Regions from separate parts of the Bacillus sp. BACIII genome, predicted to be linked through region 1. Evidence: a T-box and tRNA genes for the amino acid it is inferred to sense, from the RefSeq annotation. Region 1 holds a T-box; the other holds one or more tRNA genes.
The links. The T-box of region 1 lies ahead of tyrS (tyrosine--tRNA ligase). A T-box ahead of a tRNA ligase gene usually reads a tRNA of that ligase, here a tRNA-Tyr.
Positions count from the first base shown of each region.

Region 2: it encodes a tRNA-Tyr, which carries the amino acid that the T-box ahead of tyrS (tyrosine--tRNA ligase) is inferred to sense. The anticodon was not compared.

Region 1 covers NZ_CM174437.1:178,401-186,585, reverse strand. The annotation lists gene ACXN9U_RS01080 (cation diffusion facilitator family transporter) at 1-86, opposite strand, end outside; gene ACXN9U_RS01075 (TrmB family transcriptional regulator) at 306-1,112, shown strand; gene ACXN9U_RS01070 (AzlC family ABC transporter permease) at 1,184-1,915, shown strand; gene ACXN9U_RS01065 (AzlD domain-containing protein) at 1,912-2,235, shown strand; gene sr7p (small protein SR7P) at 2,277-2,402, opposite strand; gene tyrS (tyrosine--tRNA ligase) at 2,523-3,788, opposite strand; T-box leader at 3,839-4,071, opposite strand; gene acsA (acetate--CoA ligase) at 4,127-5,845, opposite strand; gene ACXN9U_RS01045 (GNAT family N-acetyltransferase) at 6,004-6,636, shown strand; gene ACXN9U_RS01040 (acetoin utilization AcuB family protein) at 6,661-7,305, shown strand; gene ACXN9U_RS01035 (acetoin utilization protein AcuC) at 7,302-8,185, shown strand, end outside.
Region 2 covers NZ_CM174437.1:2,777,931-2,786,115, reverse strand. The annotation lists gene ACXN9U_RS13500 (GNAT family N-acetyltransferase) at 1-406, opposite strand, end outside; gene ACXN9U_RS13495 (2-thiouracil desulfurase family protein) at 424-876, opposite strand; tRNA gene ACXN9U_RS13490 (tRNA-Glu) at 1,057-1,128, shown strand; tRNA gene ACXN9U_RS13485 (tRNA-Val) at 1,132-1,207, shown strand; tRNA gene ACXN9U_RS13480 (tRNA-Thr) at 1,213-1,285, shown strand; tRNA gene ACXN9U_RS13475 (tRNA-Tyr) at 1,304-1,388, shown strand; tRNA gene ACXN9U_RS13470 (tRNA-Gln) at 1,393-1,464, shown strand; gene sigW (RNA polymerase sigma factor SigW) at 1,695-2,258, shown strand; gene rsiW (anti-sigma-W factor RsiW) at 2,272-2,889, shown strand; gene cdaA (diadenylate cyclase CdaA) at 3,064-3,885, shown strand; gene cdaR (CdaA regulatory protein CdaR) at 3,878-5,317, shown strand; gene glmM (phosphoglucosamine mutase) at 5,335-6,681, shown strand; gene glmS (glutamine--fructose-6-phosphate transaminase (isomerizing)) at 7,113-8,185, shown strand, end outside.

The DNA.
Region 1 (8,185 bases):
ACCATGCCTACCGCTATTTTGAGCATGACGACCAGAGAATTGCTTATCACTGATAAAAAAGCGATTTTAGAGGTGTTTTCCACCATGATCCTCCTCATTTTGACTTCTTGAATTTATCGTACCAAACGGCATCCGTGTGGGTCTACGGCAACGTTTTTCACAAGAGCCATACAAGTAACTCGCCCTAAAATAAGTTGGAAAGCGGAAACACAAGCGAATCGTTCTTTCAGCACTCAAGTCCCATTGACAACATACAACCGCTTACATTATAGTAGTTTCATGAATAACCACTATGGAGGATGTTTATGGAGGACGTTCTGAAAGAACTGCAGAAATTCGGATTTTCTCAATACGAATGCAAAGCATATATCGGCTTGTTGAAACACTCGCCTGTTACCGGATATGAAATCAGTAAAAGGTCAGGCGTCCCCCGCTCAATGATCTATGAAGTATTGGGTAAATTAGTTGATAAAGGCGCTGTCCATATTGTGCCGTCTGATCCGGTTACATATGCCCCGCTGGCCGGAAAGGAATTAATCGACCGGCTGCGGCATGACTTCGAGAGCTCCTTCGGCTATCTTGAAGAGAAATTATTGGCGCTTGAAAGCGAGCAGGAGATGAATGTCATCCGCCGCATCAGCACAAATGATCATGTCATCAATGAATTGAAGGATATGATTGAAAAAGCCGAGGAAGAATTGTGGCTGTCTGTCTGGGAACAGCAGATTCCCTTTATTCAAGAGGCCGTTAACAAACGCGCCGCCGAAAAATTGCCCGTCTTTTCGATTGTGTTCGGCCCTCCGGAAGTGAAGCTCGGAAATACGACACATCATAATATGTCTCCTGAAGTGGCGGAAAAACGCATGGGCGGAAGATTAACGATAGCAGCACGGGATAATAAAGAAGTCTTAATCGCCAATTTTTCCCCGCAGACGAATGCCTGGGCCATTAAAACAGAAGATCCCGCTCTCGTTCTCGTGGCCATGGAATATATGAGGCATGACCTGATGTTTGCGGAGCTTGTGAAAGAAGTCGGAGCTGAAAAAGTTGAAGGTCTGATGAAACAAAACCATTCTTTATTTCATGTCGTCACCGGAAATCGGTTCATTTAAATGTGAACCGTATTTTCTTTGATTTTTTCATTAGTCGTTATCATTATAATCTCTAAGGAAGGAGTATAAAAATGATTCAGACAGAAGTGCAAAAAACAGCCGTTTCCCGGGAAATGAACGATACGTTTTTACAGGGGGTGCGGGATTGTGTGCCTACACTGCTGGGCTATATGAGTGTCGGTTTTGCTTTTGGCATTGTTGGCGTTGCCTCACACCTCAGTATTCTTGAAATTTGTTTGTTATCCTTGCTGGTCTATGCCGGCGCCGCCCAATTTATTATTTGCTCACTCCTTGTTTCCGGGAGTCCGACTTCCGCCATTATTTTAACGACGTTCATCGTCAATCTGCGGCACCTGCTCCTGAGTCTGACCATCGCGCCTTATTTCACAAAATACTCTTTGGTGAAGAATATCGGCTTCGGTGCTTTGCTTACTGATGAATCTTTCGGGGTAGCGGTGAACAAGGCGGTTCAGAACGGCAAGCTGTACGATAAGTGGATGAACGGCCTCAATATAACCGCCTATGCGTGCTGGATTATTTCTTGTGTGATGGGCGGGCTTCTCGGACAATGGATATCTGATCCTTACGCCCTCGGTCTGGACTTTGCTTTGCCCGCTATGTTTGCGGCGCTTTTGGTGCTGCAATTGCAGTCGTCCGCGTCGGAAAAGCTGAAACACAGCCTCTCCCTTATTCTCTATATGATCATTTTTATGATCTTGTTATCGTATTTCGTCCCGTCACACATCGCGGTCATCGTCTCAACCGTAATTGTGGCAACAATCGGGGTGGTGACGGACAAATGAGCATCAGCACGCAAATGATCTGGATTATACTCGGCTGCATGATTGTTACGCTTGTGCCGCGCATTGTTCCGTTTATATTTGTCCGGAACATTCAGATGCCGGAATTGGCTTTAAAGTGGCTCTCCTTTATTCCGCTTTGCATTTTGACCGCCTTGGTAACGGAAAGCATGATCGTAAAAACAAACAGCACTTTGACCTTTGATTGGAAAGCAATGATCGTCCTCATCCCGACATTGCTTTGCGCGATGCGGACGAAAAGCTTATCCATCACGGTCATTACAGGCGTCGTGCTGATGGCCGCCGTCAGACTGATATGGTGACAAACAAAAGCCTCCATCCCTTGGGAATGGAGGCTTTTGTTTTATGAGGTCGGATTTTCTTCTTCCGCCTCAGTTTCTTCGGCTTTGACTTCGGCGTTCATGCTTTGCTGCTGTTCCCAATGATCCCGCTGCAATCTTTCTTTCGCAATGGTAAACATGAAATTCACGGCGCAGCGCCCCTTCCCTGTTTTGCTTATACTATGTACTGTACTCATTTCCCGGTGCAGTATTCGCAAAACATAAAAAAAGCAGCCTGCCGCATTGAGCGGCCGGACTGCTCTTTATTTTCAGTATGTGATCAAGAAGTATTTTTTCTTTCCGCGGCGCAGTACGGTAAATTGATCTTCGATGCGGTCTTCCGCCGTCAGCAGATGACCGATATCCGTCTGGCGCTCTCCGTTAATGTAAACAGCCCCGTTTTGAATGTCTTCGCGGGCCTGCCGTTTTGAAGGCGACAACTTAGATTCCACAAGCACGTCTACTAAAGACAGTTCTTCAGAGCGGTCTTTTTCAAGTGAAGGCACGTCTTTAAAACCTACCTTGACGTCTTGAGCGGAAAGCTCTTTAATATTGCCGCTGAACAGCGCCTGAGAAATATGAACGGCCTGCTCAAACGCTTCACGGCCGTGTACAAGTACAGTCACTTCTTCAGCAAGGCGTTTCTGCGCTTCCCTTTTCTCTGGAGCCGTCTCGGCTTTTTCAGCATAAGCTTCAATTTCCTCTTTTGATAAGAAAGTAAAGTATTTTAAATATTTGACGACATCACGGTCATCTGTATTGATCCAGAATTGGTAGAATTCATACGGCGATGTCTTTTCTTTATCAAGCCAAATCGCGCCGCCTTCTGTTTTGCCGAATTTCGTGCCGTCAGCTTTTGTGACGAGCGGAATGGTAAGGCCGAACGCTTTCGCCCCTTCTTCTTCCGATTTTCTGATCAGTTCAAGACCTGCCGTGATGTTGCCCCACTGGTCACTGCCTCCGATTTGGAGTTTGCAGTTCTTTTCTCTGTACAGATTCAGAAAATCGTAGGATTGCAGGATCATGTAGCTGAATTCCGTGTAAGAAATTCCGGTTTCAATTCTCGAGCTTACAGTATCTTTCGCAAGCATGTAGTTGATTCCGAAGTTCTTTCCGACGTCGCGGAGAAAATCAATGATGCTCATTTTTCCGATCCAGTCAAAGTTGTTCGCTATGACGGCTGGGTTTTCTCCTGCATCGAAATCTAAAAATCGGGAAAGCTGATTTTTAATTTTTTGCGACCATTCGACAACGATATCCTGAGTATTTAACGTACGCTCCGCTTTTTTACCGCTCGGATCGCCGATCAGCCCCGTCGCTCCGCCTACAAGCGCAATCGGATGGTGGCCTGCAAGCTGGAAACGGCGCAGTGTCAATATCGGCAGAAGGTGACCGATGTGCAGGCTGTCCGCCGTCGGGTCGAACCCTGAGTATAAACGGATTTTTTCTTCGTTCAGCTGTTTATTCAGTCCTTCTTCATCCGTCATTTGCTGGATTAAGCCGCGGAATGATAAATCTTCTAATAAGTTAGTCATTTTGTCTGCTCCTTTGTTTATAGAAATAAAAAACGCCCCTTCGTTTAAAACGAAGGGACGATATAATCGCGGTACCACCCTACTAATAAAAGCATAAAAAAGCTTTTATCACTCTTTTTGATAACGGACCGTGTCCGTTCTTCCACTACTGAAAGCCTTGGAAGGGCTTTGTTCGCAAAAGCGGTTCATGAGTGTATTCGGCATATCTTATGTGCTGATTTTCACCGGCCATCAGCTCTCTGGAACAATCAGATATCCTACTTGTCTCAATCAAAACCTTTTCGTATGAAGCTTACTCATTTTTAACATAAATAAGATGTCATGTCAACGCCGTCTCTTTAATCTTCCATTGTGGACAGGTCGCCTGCCGGCAGGTTGAGCTCCCACGCCTTCAGCACACGTCTCATGATTTTTCCGCTCCGTGTTTTTGGAAGTTTATCTTTGAATTCAATTTCCCGCGGTGCGGCATGGGCGGCCAGCCCTTGTTTTACAAAAAGGCGAATGTCCTCCTTCAGCTGATCGGATGGCTCATGCCCTTCTCTAAGCGCGATAAATGCTTTAATAATTTCTCCCCGGACAGGGTCCGGCTTTCCGATAACACCGGCTTCGGCAATCGCCGGATGTTCCACAAGTTTGCTTTCGACTTCAAACGGGCCGACGCGCTCGCCGGATGTCATGATGACATCATCGACTCTGCCTTGGAACCAAAAATAACCGTCTTCATCCATATAAGCTGAATCTCCGGAAACATACCAGCCGCCCGGCATGAAATAAGATTCATATTTTTCTTTGTTATTCCAAATGGAATCCATCATGGACGGCCAGCCCTTTTTAATGGCGAGGTTCCCCATTCGGTACGGCGGAAGCTCATTCCCTTGGTTGTCAACGATCGCCGCTTCCACTCCCGGAATCGGTTTCCCCATTGAACCCGGCTTGATCTCCATGCACGGATAATTGCAGATAAGCTGCCCGCCTGTTTCCGTCATCCACCACGTATCGTGAATGCGCTTGCCGAATACTTTATGTCCCCACTTAATGACCTCCGGGTTTAAAGGTTCTCCGACACTCAGGACGTGACGAAGTGAAGTAAGATCAAATTTGGACGCCATTTCATCTCCGGCGCCCATAAGCATTCTGAAAGCCGTCGGAGCGCTGTACCAGACGCTGACACCAAGCTTTTCAATCGTGCCGTACCAGTTTTCCGGACTGAATCTGCCGCCGACGATCACATTCGCCGCTCCGTTCAGCCACGGCGCAAAAATCCCGTACACCGTCCCGGTCACCCAGCCCGGGTCCGCCGTGCACCAATATATATCGTCCTCTTTAAGATCAAGCACCCACTTGCCGGTCTGGTATTGCTGAATCATGGCTTCATGAACATGAAGCACGCCTTTAGGCGTTCCTGTTGATCCTGATGTATAGTGAAGCAGGTAGCCGTCTCTTCTGTCCATCCATTCAATATCAAGTCTCGTGCTTTCTCCCTCAGCCGCTTTATCATAATGAATGATTTTATCTCCGGCTTCTTTGCTGCCGCCGACAATGAAGATATGCTCCAGGTCGGGCAGGCTGTCCGCCGGAATCCGTTCAGCCAGTTCAGGTGTTGTTACGACAACCTTGGCCTGGCTGTTCAACAGGCGGTCTTTGACGGCGCCTTCCATAAACGCTTCAAATAAAGGGCCGGCAATCGCACCGATTTTAATTGCGCCGAGCATGATAAAATAAAGCTCCGGCGAACGCGGCATGAAAATGAAAACGCGGTCCCCTTTTTCTACGTTTCCATACCGTCTCAGCACATTTCCCGCCCGGTTCGATTCCTCCATCATTTCTTTAAACGTGTATTTTTCTTCCCGGTTTGCGTCCTTGTAATACAACGCTACTTTGTTTTTGCGAAATGATTCGGCATGACGGTCAATCGCTTCGTACGCGGCATTCAGCTTTCCGGTCTGATGCCAGGAAAACTCCGTCTCGACTTCTTTCCAATCGAAGCTGCGGTATGTTTCCTCATAATTTTGCAGATGATAATTCCCCTTTTCCGCTGGCAACGTTTTCAAATTCATGCAACATCCCCCTTTGCTTATCTATAGACTAATTATAGTAGATGTTCACAGTTTTCTCAATTTTTAAAATATAAATTGCCGTACTATTGAAAACGCTTTATATTTTGTTATGCTTAAAGGAGATGTGTTTTTATTAAGAACCGACAGGCGGTGAATCAGTGAAACATCATAAAACGTACCATTCTTCATCTATTCAGACAGCAGCCGGCCCTCTTTTGATAGAAGGGCCTGTTCCTCCAGAGGACTTAGCACAGTATGAGTTTCATGAAGGCCTGACAGCCTTTCGCCTTCCTCATGAACAGCACAAAGCGTTAGTCGAAATAGCCGGGCTTCCCGAAGGGCGGATCATCATCGCCAGGGACGGAGAGACGATTATCGGCTATGTGACGTATTTATATCCTGATCCGCTTGAACGGTGGTCTGACGGAAATATGGAAGATCTCCTTGAACTCGGGGCGATCGAAGTCGCTCCCGGCTACAGAGGCTGTTCTGTCGGAAAAACTTTGCTGACTGTCAGCATGATGGATGAACAGATGGAACGGTACATCATCATGACGACAGAATATTACTGGCATTGGGATTTAAAAGGGATGAAAAAAGACGTGTGGGAGTACAGAAAGATCATGGAAAAGATGATGAATGCCGGAGGTCTTGTCTGGTTTGCAACGGATGAATCGGAAATCAGCTCTCATCCGGCCAATTGTCTGATGGCCCGCATCGGCAGGCACGTCAGTCAGGCGTCAATTGAACAGTTCGACAGACTTCGTTTTTATCAGCGATTTATGTATTGACTGACATACAAAGGGGATAAAAAGATGATTGCAGAACAAATCATGAAACGGGACGTCATCACCGTCACAAAAAACGACTCCATAGAAACAGCCGTACATAAAATGAAGGCATATCATATCCGCCATCTCCCTGTCATCGACGAAGAACTGCACGTTGCCGGCATCGTCACAGACAGAGACATTAAACAGGCGGGCCCGGGCAGCTTTGAACAAGAAGACCGCGTCGCGTTTCTGACAAACAAAGTGGAAACCATTATGAAACGGAATGTCATCTGCGCCCATCCGCTTGATTTCGTAGAGGAAATATCGGCTTCTTTCTATGAGCATGGCATCGGATGTCTGCCGATTACGGTAAATCATAAGCTGACGGGCATTTTAACCAAAACCGATGTACTCCGGACCTTTGTCAGCCTGACAGGCGCAGCCCAGCCGGGATCACAGGTGGAAATTCTGGTGACGGATATGACTAAAAGCCTTGCTGATCTCAGCTGCATGTGCCGCGATCTTCAGCTGCAAATCTTGAGCGTGCTCGTCTATCCCCATGATTCCGCCGGGGCAAATATACTCGTCTTCCGGGTGAAGACGATGAATCCGCTCCCTTTTATCCGCAGCGTTCATGAAGCCGGGTACAATGTCTTGTGGCCGAAACAATTGAGGGATCAGTCATGAGAGACAGCGTTTTTGTTTACTCGCCTTCTTATCAGACGTATCAATTTCACCAGGATCACCCGTTTAATCAGCAGCGCGTGCTTTTGACATACGAGCTGCTTCAGGCGGCGGACGCGTTTGAAGAGGGAGATATCGCCGCTCCGCGCATGGCTTCTAAAGAAGAGCTGGCACTCGTTCATACAGAGGATTACATACAGGCGGTTGAACTAGCGGGGGCGGGCCGGCTTCCTGCCGCAGAAGGAGAAAGCTACGGGCTAGGAACGGAAGACACCCCAGTTTTTGCCGGCATGCATGAAGCCGCGTCGCTTCTGGTGGGCGGCACTTTAACAGCGGCAGATTATGTCATGACGGGACAGGCGAGGCATGCCTGCAATTTAGGCGGGGGCCTTCACCACGGCTTCCGCGGCAGGGCATCGGGCTTTTGTATTTATAATGACAGCGCCGTGGCCATCCAATACATTCAGAAAAACTACGGGGCAAAGGTGTTATACATTGATACCGACGCTCATCACGGCGACGGCGTTCAATTTACGTTTTACGACAGGTCAGATGTCTGCACAGTTTCATTTCACGAAACCGGGCGTTATTTATTTCCCGGGACGGGACAGGTACTGGAAAAAGGAAGCGGGCAAGGCTACGGCTATTCTTTTAACATTCCGCTGGACGCTTTCACAGAGGACGATTCCTTTCTTCACGCTTACAAAACGGCCGCTTCAGAAATCGCGGCTTTTTTTAAGCCGGATGTAATCCTGACACAGAACGGAGCGGACGCCCATTATTACGACCCATTGACACACCTGTCCACTACCATCTCCATCTATCAGGAGATCCCCCGGCTCGCTCACTTATTAGCGCATCAACATTGCAGCGGCAGATGGAT
Region 2 (8,185 bases), 1.3 Mb from region 1:
CGGAAGACTGGTACAGGTTCTTTGCGCGATGATTGCGATGGTTCACTGCAAGCACGATTTCGTCACACCAAGGAAAATAATTTGCGGCAAAAGCGGGGAGCTGCAGCATCGCTTGTTTGGCATAACCTTTTCCTTGCTGCCGCGCATCTATGGACAGTGCGCTCAGTAAAATGGCAGACACGCTGTTCGAATATGGAGCTATGGTTTCCTTTGAGGTATGTAAAATGAAAAAACCGACGGGGGTGTCTTCTTTTAAAACGACTGTAGGATAGCGCTCCCGGATGACAAGAGCCTGCGGCAGTACATCCTTCGGGAGAGCTGTGAACATTTTATCTTCTTCACTGAGTACAAACCCGTTCAGGCCGTCTGCATGCTCCGGTTTATAAAAGGATAGGGCTGCAACCATGATATCTACTCTCCTTTTTATAGTTGATCCAGTTCATTTTCTGATAACACGCGGCAGCCTGCCCGTTTTAATAGAGCGGAAGTGATGCCGTCCCCGATTATCTTTTTCCCGGAGAAAGTGCCGTCATAGATGAAGCTGCTGCCGCAGGACGGACTGTTTTCTTTAAGGATGACCGTTGCGGCGCCTATTTCTTTTGCGTATGCTAACGTTTTTTCCGCTCCGTCTATATATAAAGATGTAACGTCTTCACCTGATGCCGTTACAATTCTTGCTGTTCCGTTCAGCACGTCTTCGCCCGTGCCGCCGATGATTTCCGCCGGTTCGCGGGGAGTGGTGAAGCCGCCCAAAAGTTCGGGGCAGACCATAACAGCTTTCTTTTCCTCTACGAGTCTGCGGATTTTTTCCGACGCGGCGTGGGAGCCGTTATACCTGCATTCGATACCGCCGAGACAAGAGCTGACTAAGATCATCTGTGTCCATTCCCTTCAATATTTTGATACTTTCATCTTAAATGAAATAAGAGAGAAGGGACGAGTTTTTCAGTTAAAAAACGGGTAAAAAAGTTTGAAAATAAAAAAAATAAATTTTCTCTTTACAAAAGGGGTATAACCTGTATATAATAACTTTTGTCAGCTCGACGCGGACACAACGGCCCGTTGGTCAAGCGGTTAAGACACCGCCCTTTCACGGCGGTAACACGGGTTCGAATCCCGTACGGGTCATATGGAGGATTAGCTCAGCTGGGAGAGCATCTGCCTTACAAGCAGAGGGTCGGCGGTTCGAGCCCGTCATCCTCCACCATATTTGCCGGCCTAGCTCAATTGGTAGAGCAACTGACTTGTAATCAGTAGGTTGGGGGTTCAAGTCCTCTGGCCGGCACTGTTTTCCAAAAAATACGGAGGGGTAGCGAAGTGGCTAAACGCGGCGGACTGTAAATCCGCTCCCTCAGGGTTCGGCAGTTCGAATCTGCCCCCCTCCACCATTTTTGGGCTATAGCCAAGCGGTAAGGCAACGGACTTTGACTCCGTCATGCGTTGGTTCGAATCCAGCTAGCCCAGTCTCAGACACCTTTTGTATAAGGGTGTCTTTTTTTTATCGGTATTTTTTCTCGAATTCTGATTGTTCATCAGATATACTATTTTTAAGCTGCTGTTAAGGCAGTATATTCTGTATTTTCCATCTACACCCTGCCTGAAATTTGGTAAAATAAATGTAATAAAAAAATGAAACCTTTTAAAACAATCAACGTATAGATACAGACCGGTGAAGGGCAGAGGTAAGATAAAACATGGAAAACCTGATTAAAAAAAGAATCAAGCAAGTCAAAAAAGGCGATCAAAATGCGTTTGCGGAAATCGTTGACCTTTATAAAGATAAGATTTACCAGCTTTGCTACCGCATGCTCGGCAATGTCCACGAAGCGGAAGATATTGCGCAGGAAGCTTTCATCAGAGCGTATGTCAATATCGACAGTTTCGACATCAACAGAAAGTTTTCAACGTGGCTTTACAGAATTGCGACCAACCTGACTATTGACCGTATCCGCAAGAAAAAGCCTGATTATTATCTGGACGCAGAAGTGGCGGGTGCAGAGGGGCTGACGATGTATTCGCAGATCGCTGCGGACGGGGTTCTCCCTGAAGACGCCGTATTGTCATTGGAGCTGTCGGACACAATTCAGAAAAAGATTTTAAAGCTGCCTGACAAGTACAGAACGGTTATTGTATTAAAGTATATTGATGAACTCTCTTTAATTGAAATCGGGGAGATTCTGAATATCCCTGTCGGCACCGTCAAGACAAGGATACACAGAGGCAGAGAGGCTCTTAGAAAACAATTAAGGGATCTTTAAGTGGGGTGATGAAATGAGCTGTCCTGAACAGATCGTGCAGCTTATGCATAAGCATCTTGATGGAGATATCCTTCCTGAAGATGAAGACGTATTAAAACAACATTTGCGGTCATGCGGGAATTGCAAACGGCATTTTCATGAAATGGAGAAATCCGTAGCGCTCGTCCGGAGCACATCGCATGTCACAGCCCCTGCTGATTTTACTGTCAAAGTTATGGCGAATCTTCCAAAAGAGAAAAAACGCGCTTCTGTAAAACGATGGATCAAAACTCATCCGATAATTGCAGCCGCGGCGGTTTTTGTGATTTTAATGGGCGGCGGTTTTTTCAACAGCTGGCATAACGACCACAATTTCAGTGTGTCAAAGCAGCCGAACCTTGTCGTGCAGAATCACACGGTCACCGTCCCTGAAGGCGAGACCGTAAAGGGCGATGTCACAGTAAAAAACGGCAAGCTGGTCATTAAAGGGAAAGTCGACGGCAACGTGACCGTGGTTAACGGAGAAAAATACATGGCCTCAGCCGGACAAGTCACCGGGCAGATTGAAGAAATTAACGAATTGTTTGACTGGGTCTGGTACGAACTGAAAACAGCGGGTCAGGGCGTCGTGAGTGCTTTAGACTCCGATTAAAGATGAGTAAAGCGTATAATCGCTTTACTCTTTTTTTACGCAGCACCGCGCTGGCTGATTTCACTTGATAAATCAAAATGTGGTATAATGAGCACGCTATATGATGTACATATTGCTCATGCAGCACAATTCATAACAAAAAACGAAATGACTGAATTCTTGGAGGACGAGGAAATGGCTTTTGAGGACATCCCATTTTTGCAATACCTCGGCAATGCCGTTGATATTCTCCTTGTTTGGTATGTGATATATAAATTAATCATGGTCATACGCGGAACGAAGGCGGTTCAGCTTTTAAAAGGGATCGTCGTCATCGTGTTGGTCCGGATGGCCAGTTCATATTTGGGACTCAGTACGCTTCAGTGGCTGATGGACCAAGCGATAACATGGGGATTTTTAGCGATCATTATTATATTCCAGCCTGAGCTGAGACGGGCGCTTGAACAGCTCGGACGGGGCCGGTTCTTTTCAAGGAGCGGCACCCCCGTGGAGGAAGCGCAGCATAAGACAATTGAAGCGATTACAAAATCAATCAGCTACATGGCGAAACGCCGCATCGGCGCCCTCATCGCCATTGAGCGCGACACGGGAATGGGCGATTATATTGAGACGGGCATCCCGCTTAATGCGCAGGTCAGCTCGGAGCTTTTGATTAATATCTTCATTCCGAATACGCCGCTGCACGATGGAGCGGTCATTATGAAAAATAACGAGATCGCGGCGGCTGCCTGTTATCTGCCGCTTTCTGAAAGCCCGTTTATTTCAAAGGAGCTGGGGACGCGGCACAGAGCGGCTGTCGGCATCAGTGAAGTGACGGACAGCTTAACCATTATCGTATCTGAAGAGACGGGCGCCATCAGCGTGGCCAAAAACGGAGACCTTCACAGAGAATTGACGGAAGAAGCACTGAAAGAAATGCTTGAAGCTGAGTTTAAGAAAAACGCCAGAGATACTTCTTCTAACCGCTGGTACTGGAGGGGCAAGAAAAATGGATAAATTCTTAAACAACCGCTGGGCTGTAAAGATCATTGCATTGCTCTTTGCGCTCCTGCTTTATGTTGCGGTTAACAACAACCAGGCGCCGACTCCGAAAAAGCCGGGGGAATCCTTTTTTCCGACATCAACGACTGACGAGGCTACGCTTACTGATATTCCTGTAAAAGCATATTATGATGAAGCGAATTACGTGGTCACCGGCGTGCCTCAGACCGTAAATGTCACGATTAAAGGATCGACAAGCGCGGTGAAAAAGGCGAGACAGACGAAGAATTTTGAGATATACGCCGATATGAACAAGCTGAAGACCGGGACTCATAAGGTCGAATTGAAGGCGAAAAATGTATCGGACGGACTGACGATATCCATTAACCCGTCAGTCACGACGGTTACGATTCAGGAAAAAACGGCTGAGAGTTTTCCGGTTGAAGTTGAATACTACAATAAAAGCAAAATGAAAAAGGGGTATACGCCCCAGCAGCCGATCATCAGCCCGAAAAACGTACAGATTACGGGTTCGAAAAATGTGATTGACAACATTTCGCTTGTCAAAGCATCCGTGAACCTTGAAAATGCAAATGAAACCATTGATAAGGAAGTGAAGGTGACCGTCTATGACAAAGACGGCAACGCACTTCCTGTTGATGTTGAACCGTCAGTCATCAAAGTGACGGTTCCCGTGGCCAGTCCGAGCAAAAAGCTCCCTTTCAAAATCGAAAGGAAGGGAAGTCTTCCTGACGGGGTGAGCATTGCAAGCATTGACTCGAATCCGAGTGAGGTGACGGTTTACGGCCCGCAGGACGTACTGGATTCACTTGAGTTTATCGACGGCGTATCTCTTGATTTAGGCAAAATTGATAAAGATACGGATATAGATGCCGACATCCCGCTTCCTAAGGGTGTGACAAAGGTGTCACCGGGGAAAATTACGCTTCATGTTAAGGTGGACAGTGAAGACAAAAAGGATTTTGACAATGTCGCAATCAAGACGGTCGGATTGGGAGGCTCGCAGCAGATTGAGTTTCTCGACCCAGAATCGCGGGCGATAAATATTACGGCCAAAGGCTCCCCGGCCAACATTAAGGCGCTGAAAAAGTCGGACATTGAACTGTACGCCAATGTCTCAGACTTAGAGGACGGAGAGCATTCTGTAAAGCTTGCAGTAAACGGACCGCAAAACATCACATGGTCCCTGTCCAAAGACACGGCTAAAATCAAGCTGACTTCTAAGAAAAACACAAGTTCAAATAAAAATAACGGCGGCTCCGCCGATTCCGGCAATAATGACGGCACAAGCGGAGACGCAGACAAAGACAAGAACAAGAACCGGGAAGACGACACTGACAGCGATCAGAATAAAAGTCAAAACCAGGATCAAAATCAAGACCAGGATGAAGGCGGATCAAGCGCTGATTCATCTTCAACAGAATGAAAAAGGAGCGATACAAAATGGGCAAGTATTTTGGAACAGATGGTGTAAGAGGTGTTGCCAACAGCGAGCTTACGCCAGAGCTGGCCTTTAAAGTGGGGCGTTTTGGCGGTTATGTCCTGACCAAAGATAAACAGCGCCCGAAAGTGCTGATCGGCCGTGATACACGCATCTCCGGACATATGCTGGAGGGAGCCCTTGTCGCCGGACTTTTATCGATCGGAGCTGAAGTGATGCGCCTCGGCGTCATTTCTACACCGGGGGTATCCTATTTAACGAAAGCCATGGATGCTGAGGCGGGCGTCATGATTTCCGCTTCTCACAATCCCGTACAGGATAACGGAATTAAATTTTTCGGAGGAGACGGCTTTAAGCTTTCCGATGAGCAGGAGGCCGAGATTGAACGTCTCATGGATGAACCGGAAGATAAGCTGCCGAGACCGACAGGCGCGGACCTCGGGCTTGTGAACGATTATTTCGAAGGTGTTCAAAAATATCTGCAATTTTTAAAGCAGACGGCGGACGAAGATTTCACGGGCATTCATGTAGCGCTTGACTGCGCCCATGGTGCGACATCTTCCATTGCGACTCACCTTTTTGCCGATCTTGATGCTGACGTGTCTACAATGGGAACGTCTCCGAACGGATTAAATATTAATGACGGCGTCGGTTCTACACATCCGGAAGCGCTGAGTGCTTTCGTCAAAGAAAAAAACGCCGACATCGGCCTTGCATTTGACGGCGACGGTGACCGCCTCATTGCCGTTGATGAAAAAGGAAACATTGTCGATGGCGATCAGATCATGTACATATGCGCGAAGTATTTGAAATCAGAGGGCCGTCTCAAAGATGATACCGTCGTATCAACCGTGATGAGCAATCTCGGTTTCTACAAAGCGCTTGAAAAAGAAGAAATCAAAAGCGTTCAAACGGCAGTCGGAGACCGCTATGTCGTAGAAGCGATGAAAAAAGACGGCTATAATGTCGGCGGAGAGCAGTCAGGGCACCTTATTTTCCTTGATTACAACACTACCGGTGACGGGCTCTTGTCCGCGATCATGCTTGTGAATACGCTGAAGGCGTCCGGCAAAACCCTTTCAGAGCTTGCGGCTGAAATGAAAAAATTCCCGCAGCTTTTAGTAAATGTGAAAGTGACGGATAAATATAAGGTGGAAGAAAACGCTAAGGTGAAGGCGGTTATTTCTGAAGTGGAAAAAGAAATGAACGGAGACGGCCGGATATTAGTGCGTCCGTCAGGCACCGAGCCGCTCGTCCGCGTGATGGCGGAAGCGAGAACAAAAGAGCTTTGTGACGAATATGTCACAAAAATCGTGGATGTCGTGCGGACAGAAATGGGAGCGGAGTAACGAAGTTTATAAACAGAGAGCGAACAAGACAAGTGCGACCAGCATAATATGATAGTAAACATGATGCCGGGGCGGCAAAAAATAATTGACCGTCCTTGGCACATGCTGTAAAATCAAGCTTGTCCGGCCTTTGTTTTTCACTTGCAGGGAAGGCGGAATTGTTTGCATCTTTTATAATTACAGCGCCCGAACTAAGCGCCCGAAAAAAGGCTTAGTTGACGAGGATGGAGGTTATCGAATTTTCGGCGGATGCCTCCCGGCTGATTCATTTAGATCACAGCCGTAAGGATTTCTTCAAACCGGAGGGGCGACTCTCCGAACAAAGGGAAATCACATGATCTTCCAAAAAAACATGTGGGAGGGGACGATTGAAAGTCCCCTTGTAATTCGGCTTTCTTCGTCTCCTTTTACACCTTTAGGAGGAAGAAAAAATGTGTGGAATTGTAGGTTATATCGGTCAGCTTGATGCGAAAGAGATTTTGTTAAAAGGATTAGAGAAGCTTGAGTACCGCGGCTATGACTCTGCCGGTATCGCTGTGGCGAACGAGCAGGGCGTGCATGTGTACAAAGAGAAAGGCCGCATCGCCGACCTTCGTGAAGTGGTGGATCCTGCGGTTGAATCTCAAGCGGGAATCGGCCATACACGCTGGGCGACTCACGGCGAACCAAGCTTCCTGAACGCTCACCCGCATCAAAGCGCACTTGGCCGCTTTACACTTGTTCACAACGGTGTGATCGAGAACTATGTTCAGCTGAAGCGCGAATACCTTGAAAATGTTGAACTGAAAAGCGACACGGACACTGAAGTCATCGTTCAAATGATCGAGCAATTTGTGGCGGGAGGTCTTAATACAGAAGAAGCGTTCCGAAAAACACTCACTCTGTTAAAAGGCTCTTACGCGATTGCATTATTTGACGGCGAAAACACAGACACCATTTTCGTTGCAAAAAACAAAAGCCCTCTGTTAATCGGTCTTGGAGATACGTTTAACGTCGTGGCATCTGACGCGATGGCTATGCTTCAAGTAACGAATGAATACGTTGAGCTTTTGGATAAAGAAATGGTGATCGTGACAAAAGACGAAACCGTGATTAAAAACCTTGACGGTGAAGTCATGACACGTGCGTCTTATATCGCTGAGCTTGACGCCAGTGATATCGAAAAAGGCACATACCCTCACTACATGTTAAAAGAAACGGATGAGCAGCCGCTTGTTATGCGAAAAATCATCCAAACGTATCAAGACGAAAATGGCAGACTGGCTGTGGCCGGCGATGTCGCTGACGCTGTGGCGGAAGCTGACCGCATTTATATCGTGGCTTGCGGAACGAGCTACCATGCCGGTCTTGTCGGAAAACAATATATTGAAATGTGGGCAAACGTCCCGGTTGAAGTGCATGTAGCGAGTGAATTCTCTTACAACATGCCGCTTCTGTCTAAGAAACCGCTCTTTATCTTCCTTTCTCAAAGCGGAGAAACAGCGGACAGCCGCGCCGTGCTTGT